DNA from 3 places in the Planomicrobium sp. MB-3u-38 genome. Region 3 is predicted to be linked to each of the others. Evidence: riboswitches for the same ligand, from Rfam matches in the RefSeq annotation. Region 3 holds a riboswitch; each other region holds the start of a gene.
What was found. Region 3 has a riboswitch for lysine ahead of dapA (4-hydroxy-tetrahydrodipicolinate synthase). Riboswitches for the same ligand answer to the same signal wherever they lie in the genome.
Positions count from the first base shown of each region.

Region 1: it holds a riboswitch for lysine, as region 3 does, so the genes downstream of both, CXF70_RS04950 (aspartate kinase) here and dapA (4-hydroxy-tetrahydrodipicolinate synthase) in region 3, are expected to answer to the same signal.
Region 2: it holds a riboswitch for lysine, as region 3 does, so the genes downstream of both, CXF70_RS14925 (Na+/H+ antiporter NhaC family protein) here and dapA (4-hydroxy-tetrahydrodipicolinate synthase) in region 3, are expected to answer to the same signal.

Region 1 covers NZ_PJBO01000009.1:101,015-112,037, forward strand. The annotation lists gene CXF70_RS04915 (AMP-binding protein) at 1-1,343, shown strand, start outside; gene CXF70_RS04920 (fatty acid metabolism transcriptional regulator FadR) at 1,386-2,015, shown strand; gene CXF70_RS04925 (enoyl-CoA hydratase) at 2,033-2,806, shown strand; gene CXF70_RS04930 (electron transfer flavoprotein subunit beta/FixA family protein) at 2,827-3,600, shown strand; gene CXF70_RS04935 (electron transfer flavoprotein subunit alpha/FixB family protein) at 3,823-4,788, shown strand; gene trxA (thioredoxin) at 5,130-5,444, shown strand; gene uvrC (excinuclease ABC subunit UvrC) at 5,492-7,285, shown strand; lysine riboswitch at 7,328-7,501, shown strand; gene CXF70_RS04950 (aspartate kinase) at 7,659-8,870, shown strand; gene CXF70_RS04955 (nuclease-related domain-containing protein) at 9,218-10,147, shown strand; gene CXF70_RS04960 (YslB family protein) at 10,411-10,812, opposite strand; gene CXF70_RS04965 (succinate dehydrogenase cytochrome b558 subunit) at 11,016-11,023, shown strand, end outside.
Region 2 covers NZ_PJBO01000071.1:130,892-141,914, forward strand. The annotation lists gene CXF70_RS14885 (hypothetical protein) at 1-146, shown strand, start outside; gene CXF70_RS18600 (YuzK family famiily protein) at 344-502, shown strand; gene sufC (Fe-S cluster assembly ATPase SufC) at 848-1,630, shown strand; gene sufD (Fe-S cluster assembly protein SufD) at 1,649-2,953, shown strand; gene CXF70_RS14900 (cysteine desulfurase) at 2,953-4,182, shown strand; gene sufU (Fe-S cluster assembly sulfur transfer protein SufU) at 4,172-4,612, shown strand; gene sufB (Fe-S cluster assembly protein SufB) at 4,634-6,031, shown strand; gene CXF70_RS14915 (DUF72 domain-containing protein) at 6,164-7,024, shown strand; gene CXF70_RS14920 (bifunctional metallophosphatase/5'-nucleotidase) at 7,052-8,395, shown strand; lysine riboswitch at 8,462-8,643, shown strand; gene CXF70_RS14925 (Na+/H+ antiporter NhaC family protein) at 8,755-10,332, shown strand; gene CXF70_RS14930 (sodium-dependent transporter) at 10,528-11,023, shown strand, end outside.
Region 3 covers NZ_PJBO01000037.1:71,385-82,407, reverse strand. The annotation lists gene CXF70_RS08465 (TraB/GumN family protein) at 1-42, opposite strand, end outside; gene ypfJ (KPN_02809 family neutral zinc metallopeptidase) at 499-1,356, opposite strand; gene CXF70_RS08455 (class I SAM-dependent methyltransferase) at 1,413-2,033, opposite strand; lysine riboswitch at 2,163-2,343, shown strand; gene dapA (4-hydroxy-tetrahydrodipicolinate synthase) at 2,491-3,372, shown strand; gene CXF70_RS08445 (STAS domain-containing protein) at 3,430-4,275, opposite strand; gene CXF70_RS08440 (alpha/beta fold hydrolase) at 4,395-5,216, opposite strand; gene CXF70_RS08435 (GGDEF domain-containing protein) at 5,367-6,296, opposite strand; gene CXF70_RS08430 (alpha/beta fold hydrolase) at 6,308-7,105, opposite strand; gene CXF70_RS08425 (YIP1 family protein) at 7,315-7,950, opposite strand; gene CXF70_RS08420 (copper amine oxidase) at 8,176-9,540, opposite strand; gene CXF70_RS08415 (SulP family inorganic anion transporter) at 9,816-11,023, opposite strand, start outside.

The DNA of each region.
Region 1 (11,023 bases), on a different contig from region 3:
AGAACTCTGGTGCCAAAGCCATATTGGCGATGGATATCCTTTATCCAAGAATTTCAAAAGTATTGAAGGATACGGACCTTGAAAATGTTATCATTACAGGTATTAAGGAATATCTTCCGTTCCCGAAAAATATGATTTATCCTTTCATTCAGAAGAAACAATACGGCATTACAGTGAAAGTGGAGCATAGGGGCTCGAATCACCTATTCTCTGAAATCATGAAAACAGCAACAACCGATGTTGCGAAAACCGAATTCGATTTTGAAAAGGACCTGGCTCTCCTGCAGTATACTGGAGGCACGACAGGATCACCAAAAGGCGTCATGCTGTCACATAAAAACCTGATTTCAAACGCGACTATGTGTGATACGTGGCTCTATAAAACCAAGCGCGGCGAGGAAACGGTTCTCGGCATCATCCCGTTATTCCACGTGTATGGACTGACAACTGTGCTGATCCTATCAGTTATGCAGGGCAATAAAATGGTGCTGTTGCCGAAATTCGATCCAGAAACTGCTTTGAAGACGATCAGTAAACAGAAACCGACTTTATTCCCGGGGGCTCCGACGCTGTATATCGGATTGATGAACCACCCGGATATCAAGAAATACGACCTTTCTTCAATCAGCGCGTGTTTGAGCGGTTCTGCTCCGCTGCCGGTGGAAGTTCAGGAGAAATTCGAGAAGATCACGGGCGGCCGTCTGGTGGAAGGCTACGGGTTAACAGAAACTTCACCGGTAACGCATTCGAATCTTGTGTGGGGAGACAGAGTCAAAGGCTCTATCGGATTGCCATATCCGGACACGGATTGCAAAGTGTTTCAGCCAGGAACGACTGAAGAAGTGCCCCATGGTGAAATCGGTGAAATCGGCATCAAAGGACCTCAAGTCATGCAGGGGTACTGGAATAATCCAGAAGCTACGGCTGCCACGATTGTCGATGGCTGGCTGATGACAGGCGACCTTGGATATATGGATGATGCAGGCCATTTCTTCGTGGTTGACCGCAAAAAAGACATGATCATCGCTGGTGGATTCAATATCTACCCACGTGAAATCGAAGAAATCCTTTATGAAAATGAAGCCATTCAGGAATGCGTCGTAGCGGGCATACCGGATCCTTACCGCGGAGAAACCGTGAAAGCATACATCGTCCTGAAAGAAGGCAAATCGATTACGGAAGAAGAACTGGATGCGTATTGCAGGGAACATCTCGCGGCATTTAAAGTACCTCGCATCTATGAATTCCGAACTGAACTGCCAAAAACAGCAGTCGGCAAGATTTTGAGACGCTCTCTGATCGATGAAGAGAAGCAGAAGCTCAACGAAGCCGTCCCTTCATAAAGCTTGACACAATAAGCAGTAAACTATAATATGAAAATATGAATGAATCGCCATTCATATTTTCATATTTTTTTGGGTGGTGAGGAATTGGTAAAAAAAGATAAACCGAAATATAAGCAAATAATTGATGCGGCGGTGATCGTCATCGCCGAAAATGGCTACCATCAAGCCCAGGTTTCGAAAATCGCTAAACAAGCCGGGGTCGCGGATGGTACAATTTATTTGTATTTCAAAAACAAAGAAGACATTCTCATATCTGTCTTCCAGGAAAAGATGGCGGTTTTCGTCAGCAAATTGGAACAGATTCTCGAGAAAGATCATTCAGCCGCTGAAAAACTGAAGCATATGATCGAGAGTCACTTCAATTTATTGGCGAACGATATCCATTTGGCTATCGTCACCCAGCTCGAACTCAGACAGTCGAATACCGAGATCCGGCTGAAGATCAACAGCGTCCTTCGGGAATATCTTCTATTGCTGGATCAAATCCTGATCAGCGGTATGGAAGCGAATGAGTTCGACAAGGACATGGATATCCGCCTAGCCAGACAGATGGTCTTCGGTACGATGGATGAAACCATAACGACGTGGGTCATGAATGAGCATAAATATGATCTGGTCGAATTGGCTCCAAAAGTCCATCATTTATTGATGAAGGGCATGCGTGCCTAAGAGAGGGGTTTATCAGAATGGAATTTATCAGTTATCGTGTAGAAGACGGGGTTGCGGTCGCAACGATCAACCGTCCGCCGGCAAATGCTTTGTCGCGCGCTTTAATCATGGAAGTGGATGAACTGCTTAGTGCGGTCGAAAACGATGACGCTGTCCGCGCAATCGTATTGCACGGAGAAGGCAGATTCTTCTCAGCTGGAGCGGATATCAAGGAATTTACCCAGGTCACTTCAGGTGAAGAATTTTCAAAACTCGCTGCAAGCGGGCAAAAAGTTTTTGAACGGGTTGAAACATTCCATAAGCCTGTTATCGCTGCAATCCACGGTGCTGCCCTTGGCGGCGGTCTGGAGCTCGCGATGAGTTGTCAAATGCGTTTTGTTTCAGAAAATGCTAAGCTAGGATTGCCGGAACTTCAGCTTGGGCTTATTCCTGGTTTTGCGGGAACACAAAGATTGCCGAGATACGTCGGCGTTGCGAAAGCAGCCGAAATGCTATTGACTTCCGACCCGATCAGCGGAACGGAAGCAGCGCAATTGGGATTGGCGAACAGAGCTTATCCGGAAGAAGAACTTCTTTCGCAAACGCTTACAATTGCCAAGAAGATTGCCAAGAAGAGCCCGGTTTCAGTTAAAGCCGCGATTGATATGCTGCAGTATGCCAAGCATGCCGGCTATTATGACGGCGTGGAAGCCGAAGCGAATTCTTTCGGAACCGTTTTTGTGTCCGAAGATGCAAAAGAAGGAATCCAGGCGTTTCTGGAAAAACGCGAAGCACAATTTAAAGGGAAATAATACTTGGGAGGTCTACGTTAATGAACATTTATGTATTAGTTAAACGTACATTCGACACAGAAGAGAAATTAGTCATTTCTGGCGGAAAAATTCAGGAAGACGGCGCAGAATTCATCATCAATCCTTACGATGAATACGCGATCGAAGAAGCGATCAACGTCCGCGATGAGCACGGCGGTGAAGTTACTGTCATCACGATGGGCGGCGAAGACGCTGAGAAACAGCTTCGTACAGCACTTGCTATGGGTGCAGACAAAGCGGTTCTTATCAACACTGAAGACGATGTAGAAGAAATGGACCAATTCACTTCAGCTTACATATTGGCTGAATATCTGAAAGATAAAGAAGCTGACCTTATCCTTGCGGGTAACGTTGCAATCGACGGCGGTTCAGGACAAGTCGGACCACGCGTTGCAGACTTGTTGGACATCAACTATGTGACTACAATCACCAGCCTTAAAATCGAAGGCGAAAAAGTGACGATCGTCCGCGATATCGAAGGAGACGCTGAAGAGCTTGAAACTTCATTGCCATTGCTGGTAACTGCTCAGCAAGGTTTGAACGAGCCACGCTATCCATCACTTCCAGGAATCATGAAAGCGAAGAAAAAACCGCTTGAAGAACTTGAACTGGATGATCTTGATATCGACGAAGACGATGTTGAAGCGAAAACAGAAACTATCGAAATCTACTTGCCGCCAGCTAAAGCTGCAGGACGCATTCTGGAAGGCGATATTTCAAACCAGGTAACTGAACTGGTAAGCTTGCTTAAAAACGAAGCGAAAGTTATATAAATCAGAAAAGCGACGGCGCCCGCTAAGCTCTGAAAGGCATAAGACAGAACAGCAGAGTGGCGAGTTTTGCCACGGCAGCTGGGCTGGCTTATGACCCGAAGAGCTGGGCCGCTGGAGTCTGGACAAAGAAAAGCGACGGCGCCCGGTAGATAGACCGGCCGTCCCGTTTAGAACAGATAGAATGATTCGAGTTTTTACATCTACTTAGGAGGTAAACGGACTATGTCGAAAAAAGTATTAGTATTAGGCGAAACACGCGAAGGTTCTTTGCGTAACGTTTCATTTGAAGCAATTGCCGCAGCTAAAAAAATCTCCGGCGGCGGAGAAGTCGTAAGCGTATTGATTGGTGATTCAGTTGGTGAATTCGGAGCTGAATTGGTGAACTACGGTGCTGACCGTGTCATTACAGTCGAGCATCCTCACTTGAAGTCATACACTTCAGACGGCTATGGCCAAGCGATGATGGCAGTCATCGACCAGGAGCAGCCGGAAGCATTGGTCTTCGGCCACACAGCGGTCGGTAAAGACCTTTCTCCAAAAATCGCTTCCAAACTGCAAACCGGTTTGATCTCTGATGTTACAGATATCGAAGGAGAAGGCGATGATGCAGTATACATCCGTCCGATCTATTCCGGTAAAGCATTTGAAAAAGTAAAAAATAAAGGCGGAATCGACTTCATCACAATCCGTCCAAACAACATTGCGCCTCTTGAAAGAGAAGAGCGTTCTGGAGATGTCAGCTCATTGTCAGTGGAAATCACGAACTTGCGCACAATCATCCAAAACGTTGTCCGCAAATCTGCTGAAGGCGTTGACCTTTCAGAAGCGAAAGTCATCATTGCAGGCGGACGCGGCGTGAAGAGTGCAGATGGCTTTGCGCCTTTGCAGGAACTTGCTGACCTTCTTGGCGGAGCTGTCGGTGCATCCCGCGGTGCATGTGACGCGGATTACGTGGATTACTCACTACAAATCGGCCAGACTGGTAAAGTCGTAACGCCGGACCTATACATTGCAGCTGGTATTTCAGGCGCAATCCAGCATTTGGCTGGTATGTCCAACTCGAAAGTGATCGTGGCGATCAACAAAGATCCGGAAGCGAACATTTTCAAAGTTGCTGACTACGGTATCGTGGGAGACTTGTTCGAAGTCATTCCGATGCTGACTGAAGAGTTTAAGAAAGTAATGTAATTAAGAAAAGCGACGGCGCCCGTTCAGCTCCGACAGGCAAGAGATAGACCAAATGTAATTTGGTCTATCTCTTTGCGACGAAGCGCATAGCGCTGCAGGAGCATTTGGTTTTTGGTGAACTTCCGAAGCGGCGCTCTATGCCGCACAGGAAGGGCAGCTTATGTTCGAGGAGTTGGGTAGCCGGAGTCTGGACAATTAAAAGGCCTGCAAATTGCAGGCCTTTTTCTTCTGTTTATTTGTATAGCCAGCGGGTAAAGCAGGAGTAGGCAAAAAAATAGCTAGTGAAAAATACGCATGCTATAATCGGTTTATAGTTTGGTAAAACTAAGGAGGAATTATTCATGGCAATTGTACACGGAACAGATCAGAACTTTTCACAGGAAGTATCAGAAGGACTAGTACTTGTTGATTTTTGGGCAACTTGGTGCGGGCCTTGTAAAATGATCGCTCCTGTATTGGAAGAGCTTGACGCTGAAATGAGCGATAAAGTGAAAATCGTAAAAGTGGACGTTGATGAAAACCAGGAAACAGCTGGACAATACGGCATCATGTCAATTCCGACCCTTCTATTGATGAAAGACGGAGAGACAGTTGATAAAGTTGTCGGCTTCCGACCAAAAGAAGCATTGGCTGATTTGGTTAACCAACACGCATAATTCTTAACCGGGTCCATGGCGGCCCGGTTTTTTAATAGGGTGAGAATATGGCAAACGAATTGATTCAACATAAATTGGCAGTACTTCCCGACCAGCCTGGCTGCTACCTCATGAAGGACCGTCAGGACACAATCATCTATGTGGGCAAGGCAAAAGTGCTGAAAAACCGTGTGCGTTCCTATTTTACAGGCAGCCACGACGCCAAGACTCAGCGCCTGGTCAATGAAATCGAGGATTTCGAATACATCGTGACGTCTTCGGACAAAGAAGCGCTGATTCTGGAATTGAACCTCATCAAGAAATACGATCCGAAATACAATATCATGCTGAAAGATGATAAATCCTATCCTTATTTGAAAATAACAGGTGAGCGCCATCCGAAACTGATCATTACACGCCAGGTGAAAAAAGATAAAGGGAAGTATTTCGGCCCTTATCCGAACGCCTACTCGGCGAGTGAGACGAAAAAATTGCTCGACCGCTTGTATCCGTTGCGGAAATGCCACCAGATGCCGGACCGGGCCTGCCTTTATTATCATATGGGCCAATGTTTGGCGCCGTGCATCAAACCGGTTGAAAAAGAGACTTACACGGAAATGATCGACGCCATATCGAAATTTTTGAATGGCGGCTTCCGGGAAGTGAAGCAGGATCTGGTCGAAAAAATGTCGGAGGCATCTGAAAACCTTGAGTTTGAACGTGCCAAAGAATACCGTGACCAAATCAGCCACATTGAAAACGTCATGGAAAAACAGAAGATGGCGATGAACGATTTCACCAATCGTGATGTTTTTGGCTATGCCGTCGACAAAGGCTGGATGTGTGTGCAGGTCTTTTTCGTGCGCCAAGGTAAACTGATCGAACGCGACGTCTCCCTGTTTCCGCTATACCGCGACCCGCAGGAAGAATTCATGACATATCTCGGCCAGTTTTACGAGAAATCAAATCATGTGAAGCCTAACGAGATTTTATTGCCGGAGGGTGAAGATGCTGAGTTAGTGAAGGATTGGCTTGGTGTGCGCACACTTGTACCGCAGCGTGGCAAGAAAAAAGATTTGGTGCTGCTGGCGAAGAAAAATGCCGAAATCTCGATCAAAGAGAAGTTCCAGCTGCTTGAACGTCAGGAAGAACGGACTATTGGTGCTTGTCAGGAGCTTGGTGAAGCAATGAACATTGAGACTCCACTGCGAATCGAAGCGTTCGATAACTCGCATATCCAAGGGGCGGATGCCGTATCGGCGATGATTACATTCATCGACGGCAAGCCTTCCAAAAAGGATTACCGCAAGTACAAAACGCGGACCGGTTCGAAGCCCGATGATTACGCGGCTATGCGGGAAGTCATACGGCGCCGTTATTCGCGTGTGTTGAAAGACGGATTGCCGCTGCCGGACCTCATTGTCATTGATGGAGGGAAAGGGCAGATGTCATCGGCTCGCGAAATTTTAGAAGACGAACTTGGCCTGTCGATTCCGATTGCCGGCTTGGCGAAAGACGATAAGCACCAGACCTCACAATTATTGTATGGGGATCCGGTCGAAGTTGTGCCGTTGAAACGGACAAGCGAAGCCTTTTATCTGATGCAGCGCATACAGGATGAAGTCCACCGTTTCGTAATTACATTCCACCGTCAGCTGCGCGGCAAGAATTCGATCGTTTCGGCGCTTGACGGGCTGGAAGGCGTCGGTCCGAAGCGCCGGCAGCAATTGCTCAAGCATTTTGGATCCGTCAAACGAATCAAAGAAGCGGACACAGCCCAGTTGGTGGAAGCGGGGATGCCTGAAAAATTGGCGCAGTCGATTCATCAGCATTTCGCCGAACAAACATTGTCAACGGACTGAGTTCGTGTTATTGTAATAAACATAAATTGAATCACTTGTAAAAGTGGTGATAGAGGCGCGGGCGTCAAAAGTAGCCATCCGGAGATTTGCAGAATCTGTGAAGGATGAGGAAAGGGACGACCGCCGAAGTGTGTGAAGGCTGCAGCCGAACATGCTGGTTCTGCATTTAAGAGATGCAGGGCTGTCAGAGTCAAACTCTGGAGGGCTATCTCACATGGACGTTTTTTCGTACATGATTAAAGAGGTAGTTTGCCGGATCGACGGCAAGCTGCCTTTTTTCGTGTCTGGTGAAGGCATTCTGTTTTAAAAACCGAAACGGATGCCGGCGCTTTTCATGCTGGGAGCCACATACTGATGTGGGAGTGGATGATAAATGGAAACTGTTGTGATGAAATTTGGTGGAACCTCGGTGGCGACACCTGAAAAAATTATCGGGGTTGCAAAGCGCGCAATCGCTGAGAAAGAGAAAGGCAAACGGGTTGTCATCGTCGTGTCTGCAATGGGCAAGACGACGGATACGCTCCTTGGACTGGCGGCGGAAATATCCGCGGAGCCGCCAAAACGTGAAATGGATATGCTGCTGGCGACTGGTGAACAAGTGACGATTTCCTTGCTGGCGATGGCTTTTAAACAGCTTGGCCACGAAGCGGTATCGTTCACCGGTTGGCAGGCGGGCATCGAAACCGAGTCCGTTCCGCGCAATGCGCGAATTGAACAGATTCATACCGAGCGCCTCGAAGCGGTCTTGGACAGTGGATTTATTGCAGTCGTTGCCGGATTCCAGGGCGTCGACCGCATCGGCAACATCACGACACTCGGCCGCGGCGGGTCCGATACGACGGCGGTTGCGCTGGCTGCCGCATTGAAGGCGGAGAAATGCGACATCTATACGGATGTCGACGGAGTCTATACGTCGGATCCGCGTTTTGTTGGAGGCGCTCGCAAATTGGAACAGATATCCTATGATGAAATGCTGGAACTGGCGAATCTGGGTGCCGGTGTCCTTCACCCGCGCGCCGTCGAATTCGCGAAAAACAATAACGTCCCATTAACCGTCCGGGCAAGCTATTCCGACGAACCGGGAACAATCATACAAGAGGTGGTCACTGTGGAAAAAAATCTCATCGTCCGTGGCGTAGCATTCGAGCCCGGCATTGCGCGCGTAACCGTTACATACAATAAACCATTCAACGGTTCACTCGCGAACATCTTCATGACGCTGGCAGAAAATCACATCGATGTAGACATCATCGTCCAAAGCATTTCAGAAGAATTCCAGCCTTCCGTTTCATTTTCAATCAAAGAGGACAGCCTGGAAGAAGTGCGTCGTGTGCTTGATGTCAATAAAGAAACGATCGGCTTCATGTCTACCGACTTTGAAGTCGGCCTGGCAAAAGTCTCAATCGTCGGCTCCGGCATGGTATCCAATCCGGGTGTCGCAGCGCGCATGTTCGATATTCTTCGTCAGTCAGAAATCCCTGTCAAAATGGTCAGCACCTCGGAGATCAAGATTTCAGTGGTTGTGCCTGGCGGCGATATGGAGAAATCGGCGAATGCGCTGCATGAAGCGTATGGGTTGGGGTGAAGGTGAGAAAGAAAGTTTTTCTCTGTCAATAGTTTGCTTTTAAGAAAGTTTTTGAGATGGATTAGCGAGATAGCAGTTCATGTTGAACCCGGCGGTTGCCGGGTTTTTTGTTTTTGTGGCAGATTGCAGTTTTAAGTACCTGCAGTGATAAAACCATTTTAACGCAAAAGAGCAAAAGCGGATTTTTCGCCGTGGCGGAAAAATCCAATGTTTGGGGAAATCTTCGCGTATGCGAAGATTTTTTTCAATATATGTTTTCTCGTTCAGCACTGAGGAATGGAGTAGTGTTATAATTCAGATAATTATAAAGGGAGGCGGCGGTTCGGATAGGGGAGAAAAATTTGTTGATGTGGGAAGGCGTGAAGCTGCTGATGGAGCGGTTGCCGGCAGGGCATCCTGAGCAGGCATATTTGAAAAAGGAATTTCACCGCTATGAAGCAGGCTGGAAAGGCGAGCAGCGTTTGCTTGCGAAAATGGTTGAGTTTCATTGGGGTGAACCTTATGAATTGCTTTGGGATGTCGGTTTGAAGCTGGGCGACTGGAAAGTTCAAATGGACGGCTTGCTGGTGACGGAGCGCTGTGTCATCGTTATCAGTTCGAAGAATATCAGCGGCAGGATCCATTTCGATGCAGTGACTTCTGAGTTTTACCGGTTTAATAATGAAGGCGAAAAAATGGTAATGGACGATCCTCAGGTTCAGCTGGCCAAGCACATCCGCTTTCTCGAGCTGTGGCTGAAACGGAGGAAGATTTCGCATCCGCTGATTGATGGAGTGGTCGTCTTTACGCCGAGGCATTGTGAGTTTATTGCGAAGCCGGCGGATAAGCATATCTGCAAGACATATCAGGCGGTTGAGACGCTTTACAAAATTCTTGAAGCGCATGTTATTTCGGCTGACTCCCCTAAGCCGAGCAGGATACGTAAGGTGATTGAATCGAACAGTCATCCATACGAGCGACCGCCTTTGTGTGAGTATTATCGGATTGATCCGCGTGATTTGAGGACGGGTGTGAAGTGCAGTGAGTGTGGGAAGATTGCGGTGGAAAGGCTGTTTAAAGTCTGGGAATGCAAAGAGTGTGGCCACCGGGATCCGATTGCGCATCAAAAAGCTTTGCAGGAGTATTTTGCGTTGGTCAGTAGTGAGATTGATAATAAGGAATTTAGGCGGTTTAGCGGGATTGAGTCCATTTACGTAGCATCTAGAATGTTGGCTGATAGTGAATTGGTTAAGATAGGATCTAATAAAAACCGAAAGTATAGAGTGCAAATCAAATAAAGTTCAATTTTACCGCTTTCAGATGAGAGTGGTATTTTTAATGGGAAATAAGCTGTTTTAAGTAGCTGCACAAATAAAATCGATTCTGCGCAAACAAATCTGAATCTGCGCAAATAAATTTCATTCTGCGCAAACAAATTCGATTTAGCGCAAGTAAATCCAATTCTGCGCAAATAAACTCCAATTGGACTTACCCCTACCAAAAAACGCGCACAAAAAAACCGTCCCACCCCAGGAGACGGCCATTCCACATCATATTCGGCTCAAACTTGCTCGCGGAGATCCGTTTTCAGCATGATTCGGACCAGTTTCTTCTTCGGCAGCACTTCATCGTAGGCTTCGGTCAGATAGCCGCTGATTTTTTGCTGCTGCTGGGCGAGGAAGCCGGCTTCGAGCTTGAAGCAGCGGTTATCGAGTTTGAAAGGGCGCAAAACGAAGACGGTTTCATCCTTGCCGGTTTTTTCTGTCACTAATTCGCCAAATCCTGCCTGACGGAAAAAGTCGGCGGCTTCGTCCAGTGAGAAAAGAGGGAATTTGCGGGCAAGTGATTTGCCGGCCCAGTAGAGGACGTCGTTTTCGTGTTTGCCCAGTATATCTGATAATACATAGTCGCGAATAATTTCATAACCGAAATGTTCGGTGGTTTCAGGTTCTTTTGCAGTCATCGTAAACCCACTTTCAATATGTAGAAACCCCTAGGGGAATCTTCTGAATAAAGACAAGTTGCCTTGACGCTCCTAATTGAGCGGAGTACAATAAATATGTCATATTATTGTAACATGATGTTGTTTGCAGTCAATGGATGCTTTCGTAAAATATCGATTGCTTCATTTACTGCCTTATTAATGTTTTGAGGAGGGTAAAAGTTTTGGATAA
Region 2 (11,023 bases), on a different contig from region 3:
ACGATATGAAAGCAGCTGCGTTGGCTGAAGAAGAAACTTCTTTTGAAGCTGCCAATGAAAAATTTGCTGAAGCGGACGAAATTTTCAATTCCATTCTTGAAGAATATGAATTGATTCCTTCAAGCATTCAAAATGAAGTAAACTAATGAAAAACCTTGAGCCCGGCATGCAAATGTCGGGCTTTTTCTTATATTTTCCAAAAACTATGACGATAGGTCCATTTTCAGACAAATTACCCTTTATTACGTTTAGCGCTAAATCATTGGGGTATAATTGATATTGAAAGATAACCTGAAAGGAATGATTCATTATCGAGTCAAACGGTATCGAGCATACTGAGAAAATGGAACAGGCATTTAGAAATGCACATGGATTTGGAATCAATGAGTATCAGAACGATCCGGGAAAAATTATTGAAGTGGAACAACGGAGAGAACAGGATTATAATGACAGTCAAAGAATCGTTTCTCAGTTAGAGCGTCAAGTACACCGTGATATATAAAATAAGCAGTTGAAAACTGACAGGAAGCCGATGCGTTTAGCATCGGCTTTTTCTTATGCTTGGACCTATGCCATGCTTTACTGAATATACTGCCAGCATTGCAGCTGCCGCATAATATTTTACTTACTGAAAGCCATTCTCAATTATGTGGCTTTCATTGAAAATGAAATACACTATTTTTTTGGGTAAATAATCGCTTTTCACTTTAGAAATACTGATTTTTAAATTGTTTTCCCGCAGCCGCAGAACCTGGTTTAATGATTTGCCAGAGCAGTCGATATCGGTTAAGATTAGAATGATACTAATTAAGAATGGTTATCCGTTCAACATTAACTATATGGAGGTATTTACATGTCAACTTTGGTCATCAAGGATTTACACGTTGAAATCGAAGGTAAAGAGATTTTAAAAGGTGTAAACTTAACTATTAATACAAGCGAGATTCATGCAATCATGGGTCCGAACGGTACAGGTAAATCAACATTGGCTTCAGCTATCATGGGCCACCCGAAATATGAAGTGACTTCTGGTTCCATCACATTGGATGGCGAAGATGTTCTTGATATGGAAGTTGACGAACGCGCGCGCGCAGGACTTTTCCTGGCTATGCAATATCCGAGTGAAATTTCTGGCGTAACAAACGCTGACTTCATGCGTTCTGCCATGAACGCACGCCGCGAAGAAGGCGATGAAGTTTCATTGATGAAATTCATCCGCGAGCTGGACAGCAAAATGGAAGTTTTGGATATGGACCAGGATATGGCACAGCGCTACCTGAATGAAGGATTCTCAGGCGGGGAAAAGAAACGCAATGAAATTCTTCAAATGATGATGATCAAACCGACAATCGCTGTTTTGGATGAAATTGACTCCGGTTTGGATATCGATGCATTGAAAGTCGTTTCCGAAGGGATCAACCAAATGAAAGGCGAAGATTTCGGATGCCTGATCATCACTCACTACCAGCGTCTGTTGAATTACATCACGCCTGACCATGTCCACGTCATGATGCAAGGCCGCGTTGTTAAATCCGGCGGAGCAGAACTTGCGCATAAATTGGAAGCTGAAGGCTATGACTGGATCAAACAGGAACTTGGAATTGAAGACGAGACTGTAGGACAAGCATAATTGAAGGGAGAGACTGGCATGACGGTTGAAACAAATTTAAAAATGACCGAGCAAGAGCTGCGCTCCTTTTCAGAAATGAATGGTGAACCTTCATGGTTTACCGAGCTGCGCCTTCGCTCGTTTGCAGAAGCGGAAACATTGCCGCTACCAAAACCAGACAAGACAAAAATCCTGAACTGGAATTTTACAGACTATCCGGTTCATACAGTAAAAAGCTCAACATTCGGTTCAATTGAAGATCTGACTGAAGATATCAGAACCATTGTGGATCTTGAGCAAAAGAACCTTTACATCCAGCACAATAATACACCGGCGTTCTCGCGCATTTCAGAAGGTCTGGCTGCTAAAGGCGTCATCTTGACGGATATTTTCACAGCTCTTCGCGAACATGGGGACTTGGTGAAAAAATATTTCATGACGAACGGTGTTAAAGCTGATGAGCATAAATTGACTGCCTTGCACGCAGCACTGATGAATGGCGGAGCTTTCCTTTACGTTCCAAAAAATGTTGAGGTTGAAGAGCCTGTGCAAGTCGTGTTCTATCACGATGATGCAGATGCCTCACTATTCAACCATGTGATTGTCGTTGCAGACACGAGCAGTAAAGTGACTTACGTGGAAAACTACTTCTCTACAGTAGCTAAATCAAACGGTTTGGCAAACATTGTTTCAGAAGTATTCGCCGAAGACAATGCGCAAATCACTTATGGGGCGGTTGATGTTCTTGCTGAAGGGTTCACTACTTACGTAAATCGCCGCGGTGTTGCTGCGCGTGACGCGAAAATCGAGTGGGCTTTAGGTTTGATGAACGACAGCGATACGATCTCTGAAAATGTTACGCATCTGGTTGGGGACAACTCAATCGGCGATACAAAAACGGTAGTTGTCGGCAGAGGCAGCCAGAAACAGAATTTCACAACGAAAGTGGTTCATTGGGGCAAGAATTCCGATGGCCAGATTCTTAAACATGGTGTTATGAAAGATTCTGCTTCTTCCATATTCAATGGAATCGGCAAAATTGAACATGGTGCCACTAAATCGAACGCTGAACAGGAATCTCGTGTATTGATGCTTAGCCCGGATGCCCGCGGCGATGCCAATCCGATCCTGTTGATCGATGAAGATGATGTCACTGCCGGCCACGCAGCATCTGTCGGACGTGTGGATCCGCTTCAGCTCTATTATCTGATGAGCCGAGGGATTACTAAACAAGAAGCTGAACGTCTTGTTATTCACGGTTTCTTGGCGCCAGTAGTTAATGTGCTGCCAATTGAAGGCGTTAAAAAGCAATTGACGGAGGTTATCGAAAGGAAAGTCCGCTAATGATCAGTAAAGAGATAAAAAGCTATTTTCCTATATTGAACCAAGAAATCAATGGACATCCGCTAGTCTATCTGGACAGCGCAGCAACTTCACAGAAGCCTGTGCAGGTAATCGAAGCACTTGAAAATTATTATAAATTCGATAATTCCAATGTGCATCGAGGCGTCCATACGCTGGGCAACCGTGCCACAGAAAAATATGAAGGTGCCCGTGAAAAAGTCCAAAAATTCATCAATGCCAGTTCCACGGAAGAAATTGTATTTCTTCGTGGGACAACAACGGCTATAAATCTTGTAGCGCAAAGCTACGGGCGTGCCAATGTCAATGAAGGCGATGAAATCGTCATCACTTACATGGAGCACCATTCAAATATCATTCCATGGCAGCAATTGGCCAAGGAACGTGGAGCGATCCTGAAATATATCGAACTTGAAGAAGATGGCACCATTTCACTTGAGCAAGTGAAGGCCGCAATCACTGAACGGACAAAAATCGTTTCAATGGTCTATGTTTCAAATGTCCTTGGAACGATGAATCCGGTTAAGGAAGTTGCGCAGATCGCCCATGAAAATGGAGCGGTGATGGTAGTGGACGGTGCACAGGCTGCACCCCACCTGAAAATTGACGTCCAGCAATTGGACTGCGATTTCTTCGCCTTCTCAGGCCATAAAATGGTCGGACCGACTGGCATCGGAGTATTATATGGAAAGAAAGCATTATTAAATGAAATGGAGCCGGTTGAATTCGGCGGCGAAATGATTGATTTCGTCGGCCTTTACGATTCCACCTGGAAAGAGCTGCCATGGAAGTTTGAAGGCGGAACACCTATAATCGCCGGAGCAGTCGGACTTGGCGCAGCCATCGATTTCCTGAATGAAATCGGATTGGACGAAATCGAAAAGCATGAACATGAAATGGCAGCATATGCCATGGAAAAAATGAGCGGAATCGACGGCCTTGAAATTTACGGTCCGAAAGATCCGGCCAAGCGTGCAGGCATTGTCACATTCAACCTGAATGACGTCCATCCCCATGATGTGGCGACAGTGCTCGATATGAGCGGTATTGCTGTCCGTGCAGGGCATCATTGCGCACAGCCGTTGATGAAATGGCTGGAAGTATCCGCTACGGCCCGTGCAAGCTTCTACCTTTATAATGGTGAATCGGATGTCGACCGCCTTGTAGAAGGATTACGCTCTGCAAAGGAGTATTTCAACGATGTCTTTTAATAACTTAGATCAATTGTATCGGTCCGTAATCATGGACCATTATAAAACGCCAAGGAATAAAGGCACTATCGAGAATGACAGCATCAACATCGAAATGAACAACCCGACGTGCGGAGACCGCATCCATCTGACTTTGCAGGTTAAAGACGGAATCGTCAAAGACGCAAAATTCAATGGTGAAGGCTGTTCCATTTCGATGGCTTCCGCTTCAATGATGACACAGGCAGTAAAAGGTAAAGATGTGGATACAGCTCTTGGGCTGTCCAAAACTTTTTCTGACATGATGCTTGGCAAAGAGTATGATGATTCTGTAGATCTGGGTGATATTGAAGCGCTGCAGGGGGTATCACAATTCCCAGCACGCATTAAGTGCGCTACACTAGCCTGGAAAGCCATGGAAAAAGGTGTGCACGAGCAAGAAAAATCGTAACACAAGAACGGAGGAACGATAATGGCTAAAAAAATGCCTGAAATCGGTGATTATAAATATGGGTTCCATGACAAGGATGTCTCGATTTTCCGCTCTAAACGCGGTTTGACAGAAGATATCGTCAGAGAAATTTCTAATATCAAAAGCGAACCTGAGTGGATGCTTGAATCACGTTTGAAAGCCCTAAAATTGTTCTATTCAATGCCGATGCCACAATGGGGCGGCGATTTGGCGCCTTTAAACTTTGACGAAATCACTTATTACGTCAAACCATCTGAAGCAAGCCAAACTTCATGGGATGAAGTGCCTGATGAAATTAAACAGACTTTTGATAAATTGGGTATTCCTGAAGCTGAACAAAAATACCTTGCAGGTGTCTCTGCACAGTATGAATCAGAAGTTGTCTACCACAACATGAAGGTTGAACTTGAAGACATGGGCATCATCTTTAAAGATACTGATGCTGCACTTCGTGAAAACGAAGACCTGTTCCGCGAATACTTCCAGACAGTCATTCCGGCTGCCGACAATAAATTCGCCGCTTTGAATACAGCTGTATGGTCAGGTGGTTCATTCATCTATGTACCGCCAGGCATTAAAGTGGAATCGCCGCTGCAAGCCTATTTCCGCATCAACTCGGAAAATATGGGGCAGTTCGAGCGTACGCTGATCATCGTTGATGAAGGCGCAAGCGTCCACTATGTGGAAGGTTGTACAGCACCGGTTTACACAACGAATTCACTGCACTCTGCTGTAGTTGAAATCATTGTTAAAAAAGATGCTTATTGCCGCTACACAACTATCCAGAACTGGGCAAACAACGTCTATAACCTGGTTACAAAACGTTCATTCGTTGATGCCAACGGCACAATGGAATGGATCGACGGCAACATCGGTTCCAAATTGACGATGAAATACCCTGCAGTTTACCTTCGTGGTGAAGGCGCACGCGGTATGACATTATCGATTGCAATCGCAGGTAAAGGACAGCATCAGGATGCTGGCGCGAAAATGATTCATATGGCACCGAATACTTCATCTTCCATTGTTTCGAAATCGATTTCGAAACAAGGCGGTAAAGTATCGTACCGCGGGATTGTCCGTTTCGGCCGTAAAGCTGACGGCGCCCGTTCAAACATTGAATGTGATACGTTGATCATGGACAACTTGTCCACGTCTGATACGATCCCATACAATGAAATCCTGAACGACAATGTATCTTTGGAGCACGAAGCGAAAGTTTCGAAAGTGTCCGAAGAGCAATTGTTCTACTTGATGAGCCGCGGCGTTTCTGAGCAGGAAGCTACTGAAATGATCGTTATGGGCTTCATCGAACCATTTACAAAAGAACTTCCGATGGAATACGCGGTTGAAATGAACCGTTTGATCAAGTTCGAAATGGAAGGTTCAATCGGTTAATAAATTCTTATACAAATCCCCATTGCTTAATTGCAGTGGGGATTTTTTCTGCGTTTTACGGGTAAAGCTCAGGTAGGACGTTCTATTTTTTCTGTGCTATCATTTAACTAACAGTATCTCGGAGGTGGCAGAATGATTTATGCGGGATTGACGGGGTGGGGAGACCATCCGGATGTCTATAGTCCAGGCTCGAAGCAAAAAGACAAGTTGACCGATTATACAGGACATTTTCCGATCGTTGAATTGGATTCTTCATTTTACGCCGTACAGCCGGAAAGAAATATCCGGAAATGGATTGCCGAGACACCAGATTCTTTTCAATTCATCGTGAAGGCGTATCAGGCAATGACCGGACATTTGCGCGGAGAAAACCCGTTTGATACAGAAGAAGAAATGTATGAGGCTTATATTAAATCCATCAGACCGCTGAAAGAAGCGGGCAAGCTCGCGATGGTGCTGCTGCAATTTCCTCCATGGTTTGATTGTGTCAAAGAAAATGTGGATGAAATCAGGCGAATAACAAGCAAGATGAGTGAATTCGATTTGGCAATCGAATTCCGGCATCAATCCTGGTATGCAGAAGGGTTCCGTGAGAAAACGTTCGAATTTCTGCAGGAGCTTAACTTGATCCATTCAGTTTGTGATGAGCCGCAAGCGGGTGATGGCTCGATTCCGCTGGTGCCAGTCTCAACCCGAAAAGATAAGGTACTGTTCAGGCTGCATGGCCGCAATGTTCACGGATGGCAGAATGTAGGGAACTCGAAAAAATGGCGTGAAGTCCGTTATTTATATGACTATAACCAGGAAGAGTTAACAGAAATAAGCAGAGCGGCAAATAAGCTGGCTGAACAGGCCGACAATGTCTATGTCATTTTTAATAATAACTCCGGCGGGCATGCAGCAGGAGATGCAAAGCAATTCCAGCAGATGAATGACTTGACCTTCGAAGATCTGGCTCCCAAGCAATTGGATCTGTTTGAAGGGGAATTTTAACGAGAGGCGATAAAGAGGTGTTTTAAAATGGCTGAAACTATTCATATCTATCACACAAATGATCTGCACAGCCATTTTGGCAATTGGCCAAGTATCCATGCTTTTTTGGCTGAACGGAAGCAGTGGCACGAAGAAATGGGCGATTTCTGTCTCATTTTGGATATCGGTGACCATGTGGACCGTTCGCATCCGTTCACTGAAGGCACAGCGGGGAAAGGTAATGTGAAATTGTTGAATGAAGCGGGTTACGATGCAGTGACAATAGGCAATAACGAAGGCATCACTTTATCGAAAGAGGAATTGGATGAATTATACAGGGATGCGGATTTTGATATCATCCTATCCAACCTCATAGCTGAAAACGGCGAACGGCCGGATTGGGCCAAGCCGTATAAAATCATCAGGACACCTGAAGGCAAACGGATTGGCCTTGTCGGTGCCACAGCCGAATTCACACCTTTTTATGAAAGGCTGGGCTGGAAAGTGACTGCAGCCCGGGACTCCATTCTGCAGGCCGTCGAAGAGGTCAAGTCTGAAACAGATTTTATTGTCTGCTTGTCGCATCTGGGGATAAGAGAAGATGAACTTCTAGCCGAAAGCTGTCCGGAAATCGATTTGATATTAGGGGCGCACACCCACCATATTTTTCATGAAGGAAAAGAAATTGGCAATGTACTGCTCGGAGCTGCAGGCAAGTTCGGCGCTTATCTGGGGCACGTTATTATAGAAGAAGATCTGAAAAAGAAAAAAGCGTATTTAATTGAAACAGAGAAATTAGAGAATCCTGACGAAAATTATGACCAGAAGCTTCGGGAACACGGGAAAGAATTGATGAGGGATGCTGTGTTTTATAATGATGCAGCCCTTAAAGCCGAATGGTTTAAGGAATCTGAGATGGCCCAGTTGTTCGGCAAGGCCATGATCGAGTTCTCGGGGGCGGATTGTGCGCTGTTCAACGCCGGCTTGTTTATGCAGGACATGCCGCTTGGTGAAATAACACGCTACGATTTCCATCAGATGCTTCCTCATCCCATAAATCCGTGCATGATCGAACTGAGCGGTGCTGAGCTGAAGGAGATATATCTTCAGTCAATGAATGCTGAATGGCCACAGCTTGAGTTGAAAGGATTGGGTTTCAGAGGTGCAGTTTTCGGTAAGATGATCCGTACGGGAATGGATCTGGACAATCATCAATTATATATAAATGGGCACATTGCTGACAGTGATCAAATTTATAAACTCATCACTTTGGATATGTTCACATTCGGATATTTCTTTCCGGAATTCAAACGTTCAGCCAAAACTTATTTTATGCCGGAGTTCATCCGGGACGTATTCAGCGGTTATTTTTCGCGGAACATGGTGCGGTAGGAGAACTGGATGAAATTGACCTTGATTTCAAAACAATTTTAGTATATGCTAACAAAGAATTGTATATCGATGGGTAGAGGCTGCAAAACTGATGAGTAAGATATGTGAGCGTGACAGCGATGATCATATTTGAAAGGCGGTTTTGCCGAAGTCCATTTTCCGTTGTCACCGGAAAGTGAGGCTGGGGGCATCCTTAAAAGGGATGTCACTGTCATTTATGCTTGCATAAATGGAGAGCTACAGGGTTGTTTGATGTTTTACCGCACAGACGAATTGTAGGAAGCCGACTTGTCCCTTAGGATAGAGCCGGCTTTTTTTTTCTCCATTCTATTCCATCAAAAAATAGGAGGAAACTATTCATGGAAAACACGATCTTCTCGATCCTGCCGCCGATTATCGCAATCGTCATGGTATTGCTGACCCGGCGGGTATTATTATCATTGGGCGTAGGTATCATTTCAGCGGCGCTCATTCTAACGTCATTCGCGCCGGTTGGTGCAATGCAGGAATTATTTACATCATTTCAAGTGATCTTCTGGGATGAAGGCTTTAATGCATATAATGTCTTTATTCTTCTATTCCTATTATTGCTTGGCATCATAACTGCTTTCGTCAGTTTGTCCGGAGGAAGCCATGCTTTTGCTGACTGGGCATCAAAACGGGTCAAATCACGCCGCGGAGCAAAAGTTCTTACAGTAGCGCTCGGCATTGTCATTTTCATCGATGATTATTTCAATGCATTGGCGGTCGGACAGGTTGCTCGTCCAATAACGGACCGTTATAAAGTATCTCGAGCGAAACTCGCTTATTTCATCGATTCTACGGCAGCTCCTGTCTGCGTGGTTTCACCGGTATCGAGCTGGGGCGCCGCAATCATCGGGATCATCGCTACGATTCTGGCCGGGCAGACATTCGTAGAGTATTCGGCTTTGGAAGCATTCCTATGGATGGCGCCGATGAACTTCTACGTGATTGCTGCACTGGCGATCGTCTTCTTCGTTGCCTACCGTGATGTCGATTTCGGGGAAATGAAAAAACACGAAATCAATGCAATCGAAAACGGTCAGCTTTACGATCCGGATAAATCGATTCCTGGAGAAATGAAAGAAGAATTTCCATCCCATTCCCACGGACGTGTTCTTGATTTACTGCTTCCAATTCTTGTATTGGTTGCCGGCACCATCGCCGCAATGTTGTGGACGGGTTATCAGAACGCAGGCCAGCAAATGGATGTCTGGCTGATTTTTGAAAATACGGATGTTCCTTTATCGTTATTGGTGGGTGGACTTCTTGGGACCATCACATCCATCGTGCTTTACTTGCTGCAAATGAATAAAAATGAAACTGCCAATGCCGGATGGATCGGCAAAGGAATCTGGGCAGGGATCAAATCAATGATCGGTGCTGTCCTGATTCTGATCTTCGCCTGGTCATTGACTTACCTGATCGGAGCGCTTGAAACAGGTACGTATCTTGCAGGGATTGTAAGTGAAGGAAATATACCGGTTTCAGTTCTTCCGGTATTATTATTCCTGCTGGCTGGTGTCATGGCATTCTCAACAGGCACATCATGGGGTTCTTTCGGTATTCTATTGCCGATTGCCGGAACCATCATGATTGAAGCCGCACCGGAATTATTATTGGCGTCATTGTCTGCAGTTCTTGCAGGTGCGGTTTTCGGTGATCATTGCTCACCGATTTCTGATACAACGATCTTGTCTTCGACGGGAGCCGGAAGCAATCACATGGACCACGTCGCTACACAGCTTCCATATGCGCTCACAGCGGCAGCAATTGCTGCAATCGGGTATTTAGTCATAGGCCTGACAGGGTCGTTGATATGGTCGTTGCTGGCTGTTGTTGTTATCCTTGCAATACTATTCGTTGTTTGGTCACAGCGTACAACCATACTCGAAAAAACCAGAAATGCTCAATAAAACGGAAGCGGAGAGAATTTCTCTCCGCTTTTTTATTATTGCTGCAATAGTTTTTTGAAAAAAATATGAGAAATCGTCTTTACTTTGAACAACCTGCTCGGTATACTATTTTTAGATTAGATAATAATCTGAAAATATACAAACTTCCCATTTTTCTGTAAGAGAATTGGAAGTTCGTAAAGAGGGGGAGAAATTATGGAACGTTCGCAATGGGGGACACGCGCCGGTTTTATCATGGCGGCAGTGGGCTCGGCAATCGGTTTGGGAAACATTTGGCGTTTCCCGTATGTGGCCTATGAAAATGGTGGAGGAGCATTCTTTATACCGTACTTATTCGCTCTGTTAACCGCAGGGATACCGATTCTAATCTTAGAATTCACCATCGGTCACAGATACCGGGGATCAGCACCATTATCATTCTTCCGCATGAGCGGCAAGAAAGCGGAATGGCTTGGCTGGTGGGCTGTACTTGTATCATTCGTCATATCCGTTTATTATGCTGTCATCATCGCTTGGGCAATGCGTTATACAATATTCGCAGTCAACCAGGCTTGGGGAGATGACACACAGGCCTTCTTATTTGGAGATTTTCTCCAACTGGGAGACGTCCCGGGGCAAACCGGCGATATCGTATGGGGAGTCTTTATCCCATTAGTACTGGTTTGGGCAATTACACTTGGTATATTACTTG
Region 3 (11,023 bases):
TTTATCGCCATATTGCAGGCGTGTGATATTTTCTTCTTGCATGGGTTTACTTCCTTCATAGAATTTATTTCTTCTCATATTAACTATATTAAATTAAAACATCATTTAGAATGACGCTTCGGCGCTTAGGACAAGGCTCCCGCAATAAGCCAAGAAGTACACTTGTCTTATTGCTTCGCCCAGTCCAGAGGCGCGCCGGCGCTAGAGAAATCTCTAGAGATATGGAGCAAAACAGCGAAGACGAAGAGTTTGTTCCTGCATTTCCACGACTTAAAAATCGTGCTCCTGTCTCTGCATCGCTGCGCTTCTTCGTCACAAAGACTTAGCCTCGCATGCTTCGGCTAATGTCTTCGTAGCTGTTTTGCGCAATATCGGTTTCTCTAGCCTGTTAATTTAATATATTTAATTAAGAAAAGACTGTCTATTCTATATAATGGATTACTGGGCGGAAAATATCAATCCTGCGCATCCCATTTCAGCAGGTTTCACAAAAGCTTCTTATAATCCGTCTGCGCTGAAGGTGTCGCCTTCATCGAGGTTGCCCGCTTCAAAGCCTTTGTAGAACCATTCCTTGCGCTGTTCGCTGGTGCCGTGCGTAAAGCTTTCCGGCACAACATAGCCGCGAGACCGCATCTGGATAGTGTCATCTCCGACTGCCGCCGCAGCCGTCAGCGCTTCTTCAAGGTCGCCTTCTTCAAGATAGCCCATCTGCTGGGCATGATGCGCCCAGACGCCCGACAGATAATCCGCCTGGAGCTCGAGCTGCACTTGCACCTTATTGTATTCTTCTTCACTCAATTGATTGCGCAGCGGCTGCACTTCCTGCATCACGCCGAGCAGATTCTGCACATGATGCCCGACTTCATGGGCAATGACGTACGCCATGGCAAAATCACCAGGCGCATTGAATTGACGCTGCAATTCACCGTAAAAATCCAAATCGATATAAAGCTTATAATCTGCAGGACAATAAAAAGGACCCACCGACGCACCGGCAGTACCGCAGGCGGACTGTACACTGTCCGTAAAGAGGACAAGTGTCGGCTCTTCATATTGCATGCCTTCTTCTGCAAAAACTTCGGTCCACACTTCTTCCGTATCCGCGAGTACGACAGATACGAAGTCAGCCAATTCTTCTTCCTGTTCGGTCGCCTGATAAGGTTCACCTGTACTGCTGCCGCCGGAACCATTTCCGCCCATACCATCAAGCAGGATGCCCGGATCTCCTCCGAGGAATGTCACGATCAGGATCAGCACAATACCGCCGAGCCCGCCGCCGACTGCCAATCCTTTACCTCCGCCGCTTCCTCTTCTGTCTTCTACATTCGCACTGCCTCTCCGGCCTCTCCACTTCATAGGACCACATCCGTTTCTGTCTCATTTCAATTGTTTATACCCATTTGTAAGATTCGTTAAATCTCTTGCTGAGTATATTTGTAAATTAAAAATTGCTCTGAAGGATCTTTATTGAATTCCGGCAAACCAATTTGTTCCTTCAATTTAAACAGGTTGCCGCGTTCCAGATAGTCGATGTATTCGGTGGAAGGATAATAGAGGATGATTGTCAGATCTCTCGGAAAGTTTTCAGCGGACAATAGAATATTGTCTACGATTTTCATGAATATCTGCTCAGAAAAAGGGTTGAAAAAGTAAAAGACCGTATCTTCCGGTTGAATATGATAGTCCTGAGCTAAGCCTTCACGGAAGTCGATGCGCCCTGCAGCTCTATGATTTTTTCCTTTACGGTTATAAGTTTCGAGGTTTTTCAGCGCCTCCGTAAAAAAGCTGGTATTCAGCTCAATGCCTGTGGAACGGCAGCCGAAGCGGTCGTGCGCATAAAAATTCAGCCGTCCTTTGCCGCTGCCGAAATCCACCAGTCCATCGTCGACGCCAAGAGGATGGCGATTGAATAATTCCTTTAAATGCAAATATGGGGTTGGTTCATACCTGTTGTGGTGAAGTGTGGCTTCAGAAATCCACTGTGTGCCTTCTGTCGCGATATTCAAATATTGGTCGCCTTCAAATTCCTTCATGCTGTTCTCCCCCAATTCTGCTTGCCCTGAGTGCTGGCCTTGTCTTTCAATACCCGATTCTTCTTGCAAATAACAGCGTATTTTGATAAAGTCGAGCTAATTCAATAGTTCTTGCTTCCTTTACAGGGAAGTGAGGATAGAGGCGCAATTATCATCAGTAAGCAGATTGAGGAGCACGGGCTCCGCCGACTTCTGCCGGAAGGGATATTTGCCGAAGCGGCGGAAAGCCCCTGATTTCCGTTGCTGGTCCTGCATTTAAGAGATGCCGGATTGTCATGCGGCTTTTGACGCATGGAGGGCTATCTGACGCACAGCAACACATCCCGTTTGTGTTTGCGCAGCAGCAGCGGCCCTTCGCCGCTGCTTTTTTTATGGCCATAGATAATTTCTGATGTGGCACTAAGCAGATGACCACACCTCGGATCGAACTAAAAAAATTAATAAAGGATGGGATATTATGAACTTCGGAAAAATCATCACTGCGATGGTCACGCCTTTTGACGCAAACGGCGATATTGACTTTCCAGCCACAGAAAAATTGATAGAGCACCTCATCGCCAACGGTTCTGACGGCCTCGTCGTTGCCGGCACTACCGGTGAATCGCCGACTTTGACGGCAGCTGAAAAATTGGCGCTGTTCAAATTTACTGCAGAGAAAGTGAACGGCCGCATTCCCGTCATAGCAGGAACCGGTTCAAACGATACCCGTTCATCGATTGCGTTGACAAAGCAAGCGGAAGAAGCAGGTGTCGATGGCATCATGCTTGTCACGCCTTATTATAATAAGCCCGCGCAAGAAGGCTTATTCCAGCATTTCAAAGCCATTGCCGAAGCAACTCGCCTGCCGATCATGCTTTACAACATCCCCGGCCGCAGCGCTGTCAATATGGCACCTGAAACAATCATCCGTTTGTCCGCTGTCAGCAACATCGTCTCTGTCAAAGAAGCCAGCGGCAACCTTGACGCTGCGTCAATGATCATCGATGGCACGCCGGACGGCTTTACGGTATACAGCGGCGACGATGGTTTGACGCTTCCGCTGATGGCAATTGGCGCGGATGGCATCGTTTCCGTGGCTTCCCATATCATCGGCAATGAAATGCAGGAGATGATCACAAACTTTACAAGCGGCAACATCAAAGAAGCGGCAGCCCAGCACCGCAAACTGCTTCCGGTCATGAACGCGCTGTTTGCAGCACCAAACCCTGTACCGGTAAAAACTGCTTTACAATTACTCGGCGTCGAGACGGGCAAAGTCCGCTTGCCGATGATTCCGTTGAACGACGAAGAAACTGTCACCCTACGTCAGCTTCTCGAAGCCGGCAATATCCGGGCTTAATTCATATGAACGAAAAAAACGCTGGAGCATCGCGCTTCAGCGTTTTTTCGTGTTCAATTATAATTTAGTGAAATCAAGCTTCTCAAGTGTCTGCTTCAAGCTGCCGCCCGTTACGAGTGAACGCGTGTCGATAGCCAATTGGGACAGCGTAATCGCAATTTCTGAACGGATGCCGGTCAAAATCGCTTTAACACCCACCATATTGAGTGCCTGAACAATCTTAATGATTTGTTCAGCCACCATTGAATCCACTTTGACTACGCCGGACAGGTCGATCACCAATGTGGAAATCCGGAGTTTATTGGCAGCTGTCAGTGTTTTCTCAAGGATGAACTGAGCACGGTCAATTTCAAGATCTCCAACAAGCGGCAAAATCGCTACTTTATCAGCGATCGGCACCACTGGAGCGGAAAGTTCGAAAAATTCCTGTCGCGCTGCAGTGAGTCTTTCCTGATATGCATCGATATAGGCGCTGCTGTAAGAATACATAGCGTGATCCAAAAGTGTATGGAAAAATTCCATCCCATCGAACAAAGTCTCCATAGGGATACTTTGAAGTTTCCCTTCACTTCTGATCAATTTCGCCAAATGTTTGCGGTATAAAGAAGATTCAGCAAGAGCTGCGTCCAGCATCATATTCGCTTCCAGGAAATAGCGGCCAGTTGCGAAGCCCCAGGAATCAATGGCTTCGTAAACCTTTTTTTCGTCACAGGAATTTATCAGGGAAGTTCCGAGCAATTCTACGAAACCTGCTCGGGCTTCTATGACCTGCTTGATGAATTGTTCATTTTGGACCATATCGTCAGGTTCCGAATCCTTCATGACTTCTTCGTTGATCAGTTCCGCAATCAGGTATTTATCATCTATGACACGCTGTCCCAAAACTTCATAATATTTATCCATCAGTACCTCCATGAGCTAGCATTCAATGTTATTTGAATTTATTATACCTGTAGAGTGAAGTTCAGTGTACTGCTTTTAGATAAACTCGAAAAAATATTATCTTGTAAAAAGCGAAAGACTCAAGAAACAGATAGGTATTCAGCTATTTTGCTGATGGTTTCTTCCGCATCGCTTACATGCGGGCTATGGCCTTCGGCATCCATCAATTTATACTCGCTGTTTTCAATCCGGCTATGTACGTATTCACCGACAGCTTCAGGTGCGACCGCGTCACCCCGTGTCTGCAGGATCAAAGTCGGCACTTTCACTTTCTCCAATTCTTCACGAACATCCGCCAGGAAAGTTGCTTCCGCAAAATCGCGCATCACTTCCGGATCGTTCGCACACAGCAGTTGTTCAAACTCAGCTGCCAGATGTGGCCGGGCAGCGTTTTGCATGACAACTGGGGATAAGAAACGCGCGAACTCGTTATAGTCACCTTCAATCATCTGCAGCATGCCTTCAATATCAGCTTTTTCAAATCCGCCGTGATAACCGGGTTCATTCAAAAAGTATGGAGATGGCCCGATCATGATCAGATTTTTCATCAGTTCAGGACGTTCGACTGCGGCAAGAGCGCCGATCATACTGCTGACTGAATGGCCGATAAACACTATATTTTCAAGCGACAAGGCATCGCATAATTCCAGAAGGTCCTGTTTATAACCTTCCAATGTCCGGTATCTTTCCTTATTATATGCAGATTTATCGCTTTGACCGGAACCGACGTAATCGAAAAGTACAACTCTATATTTTGTTTCGAAAGCTGGCGCAATTTTATCCCACACATATTGGTCGCAGCCGAAGCCATGGGCAAACACTAGAACTTTCTGTCCTTGTCCCCCAATTTTAACGTTATTCCTTCTGACCAGCTGAGCAGCGGACTCTTTCGTTTCAGTCATTTACGTCATCACCCCTTGCAATAAAATCGCTATTTTCCTTTTACAATGCTAATTTCATACTAACAAACTTAAGACCAATCTCCTAAGATAAGAGCTTAAAAATTATACAAAAATAAAAATAAACCTTGCCACGGTGGCAAGGTTCGACGTTCAGGAAGAAACCGATACACGGTTCCGTCCTGCATTTTTAGAATTATATAAAGCTGTATCCGCTTCATTCAGTAAATCGGGAAAAGAAATACAGTCTGAATTGCTTGCCACGCCGATGCTGACGGTAATCGGCTGATAGGGCCAGTCATGCATTTCCACGTTAAAGCGAATTTTTTCCGCAATTTCTTGAGCCTCGCTCAGCTCCATTTGAGGTAATACGGCAACAAATTCCTCACCGCCAAGACGCGCGGCAAAACCATCATCTCCAATCGTCCTGGTCAGCACTTCTGCTAATTCCTTCAGAACCACATCTCCCGCATGATGGCCGAATGTATCGTTGATCCTTTTAAAAAAATCAATATCGATTATCAATAATGTCAAATTGCTTTCTGCAATGAGACCTGGCAGGAATTCCTCCAGATAACGGCGGTTTTTGAGTCCTGTCAATACATCTGTATTTGTCATTTCCCTCAGCCGCCCATTCATTATATTCAATTCTTCCTGTTTGTATTTCACTTCATCCAGCAATAATTGAAGCTCGCTGTTCGCTTCTGCTGTCGCATGGCTGATTTGTTCCGCTTCCCGTTTGGCGTTCAATAATTCATTTTCATATTCATTTCGGATGGGCACCTGCATAAAGGCACATTCAAAGAGCTCATTCCGTTTACGGGTGTTCATCAATACAGGGATCGGTCCATCAGGGCCTTTCAACCTCAAAAACATTTCACTGACAGCCCCGTGCGTAATGATTGCCGGAATGAAATAAGTTTGAAAGTAGACTCTTGAAGCAATGGTCAGCAAATCATGCATATGAGTGGGAGCGGATTCAACATGGGACATTTCAATCATTGTCCGGTTCATCTCAATAATCTTCAAGTCCTGGTCCATCACCAGATAGCCCACTGGGGCGAAATTCAATTGTTCCTCCATCAACTCATCTCCTAACCAGCCAAATACTCTTTGATGACTGCGGCCGTTTCTGCGGCATCGCTTATGTGCGGGTTGTGGCCCATGGCTTTCATGATGACCAGCCGGCTATCGGCAATATGGTCGTGCACATACTGCCCCACTTCAAGGGGTGCAATGGCATCGAATTGAGTTTGCATGATTAATGTCGGCACTGTGAGTTTGCTGAGCTCCGAACGCATATCGGAAGTAAAAGTCACTTCCGCAAACTGACGGGCGATCTTCGGATCATTTGAACAAAGCAGCTGCTCAAAGTTTTCCGCCAGCTCTGGACGGTCCTCGTTGCTCATTACTACCGGCGCTAAATATTTTGCCCATTCTTTATAATTCACTTCCATCATATCCAGCAGCTCGCTAATATCCGATTTATCGAAGCCGCCCTGATAGCCGGGTTCATTCAGATAATGCGGGGACGGCCCGATCATCACCAGCTTGCTGAATAATTCAGGACGTTCAATCGAGGCAAGCATCCCGATCATGCTGCTGACCGAGTGTCCGACGAAGATGAAGCTATCGTCTTCGAGGGAATCACAGACATCCAGCAAATCCTGTTTGTAACCGTACAAATCACTGTACCGCTCTTGTGAATAAGCTGTTTTATCACTTTGGCCGGAACCGACGTAATCAAATGTGATCACTTTATAATCGTTTTTAAATTGATCAATGACTTCGTTCCACACCAATTGGTCGCAGCCGAAGCCGTGACCGAATATAATCGCTGTTTTTCCTTGCCCCGTAATTTTCACGTTATTTCTTTTAGCAACATCCATCATGCGAGTCCACCCATTCCCTTTATTGTGCACAAATCCTTTGAAACTTTTCCAATGGGACTATCATATCAAAGAAGCCGTTTAAACTATATGAAGAAATTATATATATGTGTATGTATAACCTTAAACAATACTAAATACCCTGGTTCCCTCCGGAACTAATCTTCATAAATACAAGCCTTTCTCCGTTTTGACCGGAAAAGGCTTTATTGTCATAGCGAAAAAATCATAGGCACAAAAATCAGTGATAATAATACAATGACCGCTGCAATTGGAATCAGGATAATGAAAAAGCCTTTCCAGGCAGACAGTCCGTGTGCTTCACCTATCGCTTTGCTCTGGTAGAACAAGGTGCACATCGACAGGACAAATAAAATCACCGATAATACGATATTCAGCCCTAAATCCATTCCGCTGTATTGTTCTTCAAAAGATTTGAAATAGCTTGAAGGCAGAAAGAAAATCCAAATCAGCAACACAGGAATCAACCACATCTGCGGAATTTGGCCAGCAAGCTGGGCGCGGTACATTTCATCAAAAGTGGCGGTCCCTTTAAAAATCTTGCCCACCAGTATGGAAATCAAAGATCCGATTGCAAGACCGATTGCTCCCAGTAAAGGGCTGATGATCAATCCGCCGATCAGAAGCCCAGGGATTCCAAAGGTTTCATCTGCATCAGTATCTAGGGCAGTGGTTAATATAGCCGTGTAGCCTGACAGTACCACCAGCAGAAAAATAAGGCGTGAATTCTTTTCTTCAATCATTTGGCGCACGGTTTGGCGCGGCCTCGTCCATATTGATATAAACGGATTCAAACGTGATTCAGGTGTTTCTTTGGAAAGGTTCATGAATTGTCACCTGCTGTAAATCTGGTTTTCGAATGTTTCTCTCTAATCATCTTTTGGATCCCCCTTGTTTTTCCATTATTTAGAACCTCCTTTAAAATGTCAATAGTTTCTGAAAAACATCCTTTTTTTATCAAAAAAATCCACTCTTTAATTGTCGTCCGAGATTTTATTATCCAAAGAAAAAACCGGCCATCAGCTGGCCGGTTTATAACTTTCTGCTATATATTATTGTTTGCGTGCTCTGAACGCCATAGTTGTTGTCAAAGCTGCAAGCATCAATCCAGCGAAGATCCATAGGTAAGGGATTGTTCCGCCTTCAGCTCCGCCAAGACCAGTTGCAGGCATTTTCTCAGGCATTTCAGCTCCACCGAATTGTTCAGGGAATTGATCCGTGATGGCTGCTGACAATCCAGCTGCCGGCATTGTCATATGTGCATATGCAGAACGCATTTCAGCGTAAGCTGTTTCATAATCACCAGCTACATAAGCATCAAATGATCCAAGCAATTGGCTGACGTGTGTTGTCAAACCTTCTTCCAAAGCATCAGCCGGAACACGTCCTTCTGTTGCTGCATCAAGCAATGCTGCCTGTTCCACAATGTACTCATCAAGATCAGCTTTCGCCTGCTCCTGTGCTTCAGTGTCCCCAGCTCCAGTCGCTTTCACATAATCAACGAAGTAGCCGATATGCGAGCCCCAGATTTCAGCGAATTGTGCTCCTGCTTCTTCACCATAAACCGAAGCTACTGCTGCTGAAAGGTCATCAGCGTTAGCCATCAATGCTCCAGCCGCCTGATCGAAACTTGCTGCGCCATCAGCACCGTCCTGCATAGCCATTACAGCCAGCCCTGCGTGCTCAGTGAATGTGTAATTCAAAGTTGCGCGCAAATCGATTGCCGGAGTATCAGGGTTTGTGCCATCCACCAATTCCGGGAATTGATCAGCGATTGCGATTGATAATGTTTCAGCAAACATGCTCATATGGTGAATTGCTTCACGCTCTAAAGTGTATGCAGTTTCGAAGTCTTCTGTAGCGTATGCGTCAAATGCTTTGATCAGCTGATCAACGTGCATGTCCAATCCTTCTTGAACTGCTGCTGCAGGTAAACGTCCTTCAGTTGCTGTATCGAAGAACTCTGACTGTTTTTTCTTGTATTCTTCAAGTTGAGCCAAAGCTTCGTCTTTTGCAGCCTGGTCATCTGCAGCTGTTGCTTTTACATAGTCAACGAAATAGCCGATATGCGAGTTCCAGATTTCCTGGAATGCCGCTCCGCCTTCTTCACCGTAGACTGAAGCTACTGCTGCTGTAAGATCATCTGAATTTGCCAATAATGCGTTTGAAGCATTTTCGAAGTCATCAGCGCCGTCAACACCTTTTCTCATTGCTTCAACTGCCAGGAAAGCATGTTCCGTAAGAACCGTATCCAATTGGATGCGAAGTTCAGCCGCTGCTGTATCCGTCGCTACAGCTGTTTGCGCTGATTCATTGGTTCCGCTCGAATGTGATCCGTGGCTGTCGGCAAGAGCCGCCGTTGGTACCAACATTGCCAAGCTAAGTGGAAGTGCTACTAAAAGTTTGTTCATTTTCATCATGAATCTCTCCTTTTTCCTGTTTTATTTTTTCGTTCTGACTGTATAACGCAGGCGGATCATTTTTAGATCACATTTTTTTCAATAAAATCTGAAAAAGGTTTTTTCCTGATTGGAATCATGCAGATTTATGCTTGGAGAGAGCGGGACAAAGGGGTTGCGGGCGATTAGCGCAATCCACTCGATTTGCAGATACAGAATTGTCCCTACGCCATTTTTTGCCCATAGAAAAACAGCCTTTCTACTATATAAGAAAGGCTGTTACATAAAGCTATTTAATGTGTCGGCAACTTAGCTGTATCACTCTTGAAGATCGCCAGCTGGTCAATCAGCTGCTGGCTGCCTGTATCGAGTCCGACAATATCGACTTGATTGCCATTCTCCCTGAACTTCAGGACGACACGGTCAACGGCGCCGACGCCAGAATCATCCCAGATGTGGGCATCGGTGAAATCGACGACCACTTTCTCACCCGTGATGCCGTAGTCGAATTTCTCAAGGAAATCTTCGACAGAAGCGAAGAACAATTGGCCTTCCACATGATAATGCGTGGCATCAAGCAATCGTTTCTGCACTTTGATCTTCGAAATTTTGGCCACGAAGAAAATCGCACTCAATAATACACCAGCCAGTACACCCATTGACAGATCGTGGGTATAAACGACAATCGCCACTGTAGCCACCATTACAATCGAATCCGCTTTTGGCGCTTTTCTCAAATAAGAGAACGACTTCCAGTCGAATGTTCCGATCGATACCATGATCATGATGCCGACAAGTACCGGCATCGGAATTTGAATGACAACGTCACCCAATACGATGATCAGGAACATCAGCAAGGCACCGGCGACCAGAGCCGACAAACGGCCTCTGCCCCCCGATTTAACATTGATGATCGACTGGCCGATCATGGCACAGCCCGCCATTCCGCCGAAGAATCCCGTTACGAAGTTGGCTATTCCCTGGCCGCGTGCTTCTTTATTTTTATTGCTTTCCGTATCAGTCATGTCATCGACGATATTCGCCGTCAATAAGGTTTCAAGCAATCCGACAACCGCCAATGCCAATGAATACGGCAGGATGATCATCAAAGTTTCCAGATTAAAAGGCACATTCGGCAATAAAAATGCTGGAAGTGTCTGGCTGATGGTTCCCAAATCTCCCACTGTGCGCATCTCGAAACCCGAATAGATTGCTACAGCTGTAAGCAATACAAGCGCAATCAGCGGTGCCGGAATGGCTTTGAAAAACCGTGGAACGATATAAACGATCGCCAAAGTAATGGCTACAAACACATACGTAATGGTATTGATGCCCAGGAAATGCGGCACTTGCGCCATGAAGATCAGGATGGCGAGTGCATTGACGAAGCCGATCATGACCGCGCGCGGGATGAACTTCATCACTTTTGCGACTTTGAAGACGCCGAACAAAATTTGAATGACCCCTGTCAGGATGGTTGCTGCAAGTAAGTATTCAAGTC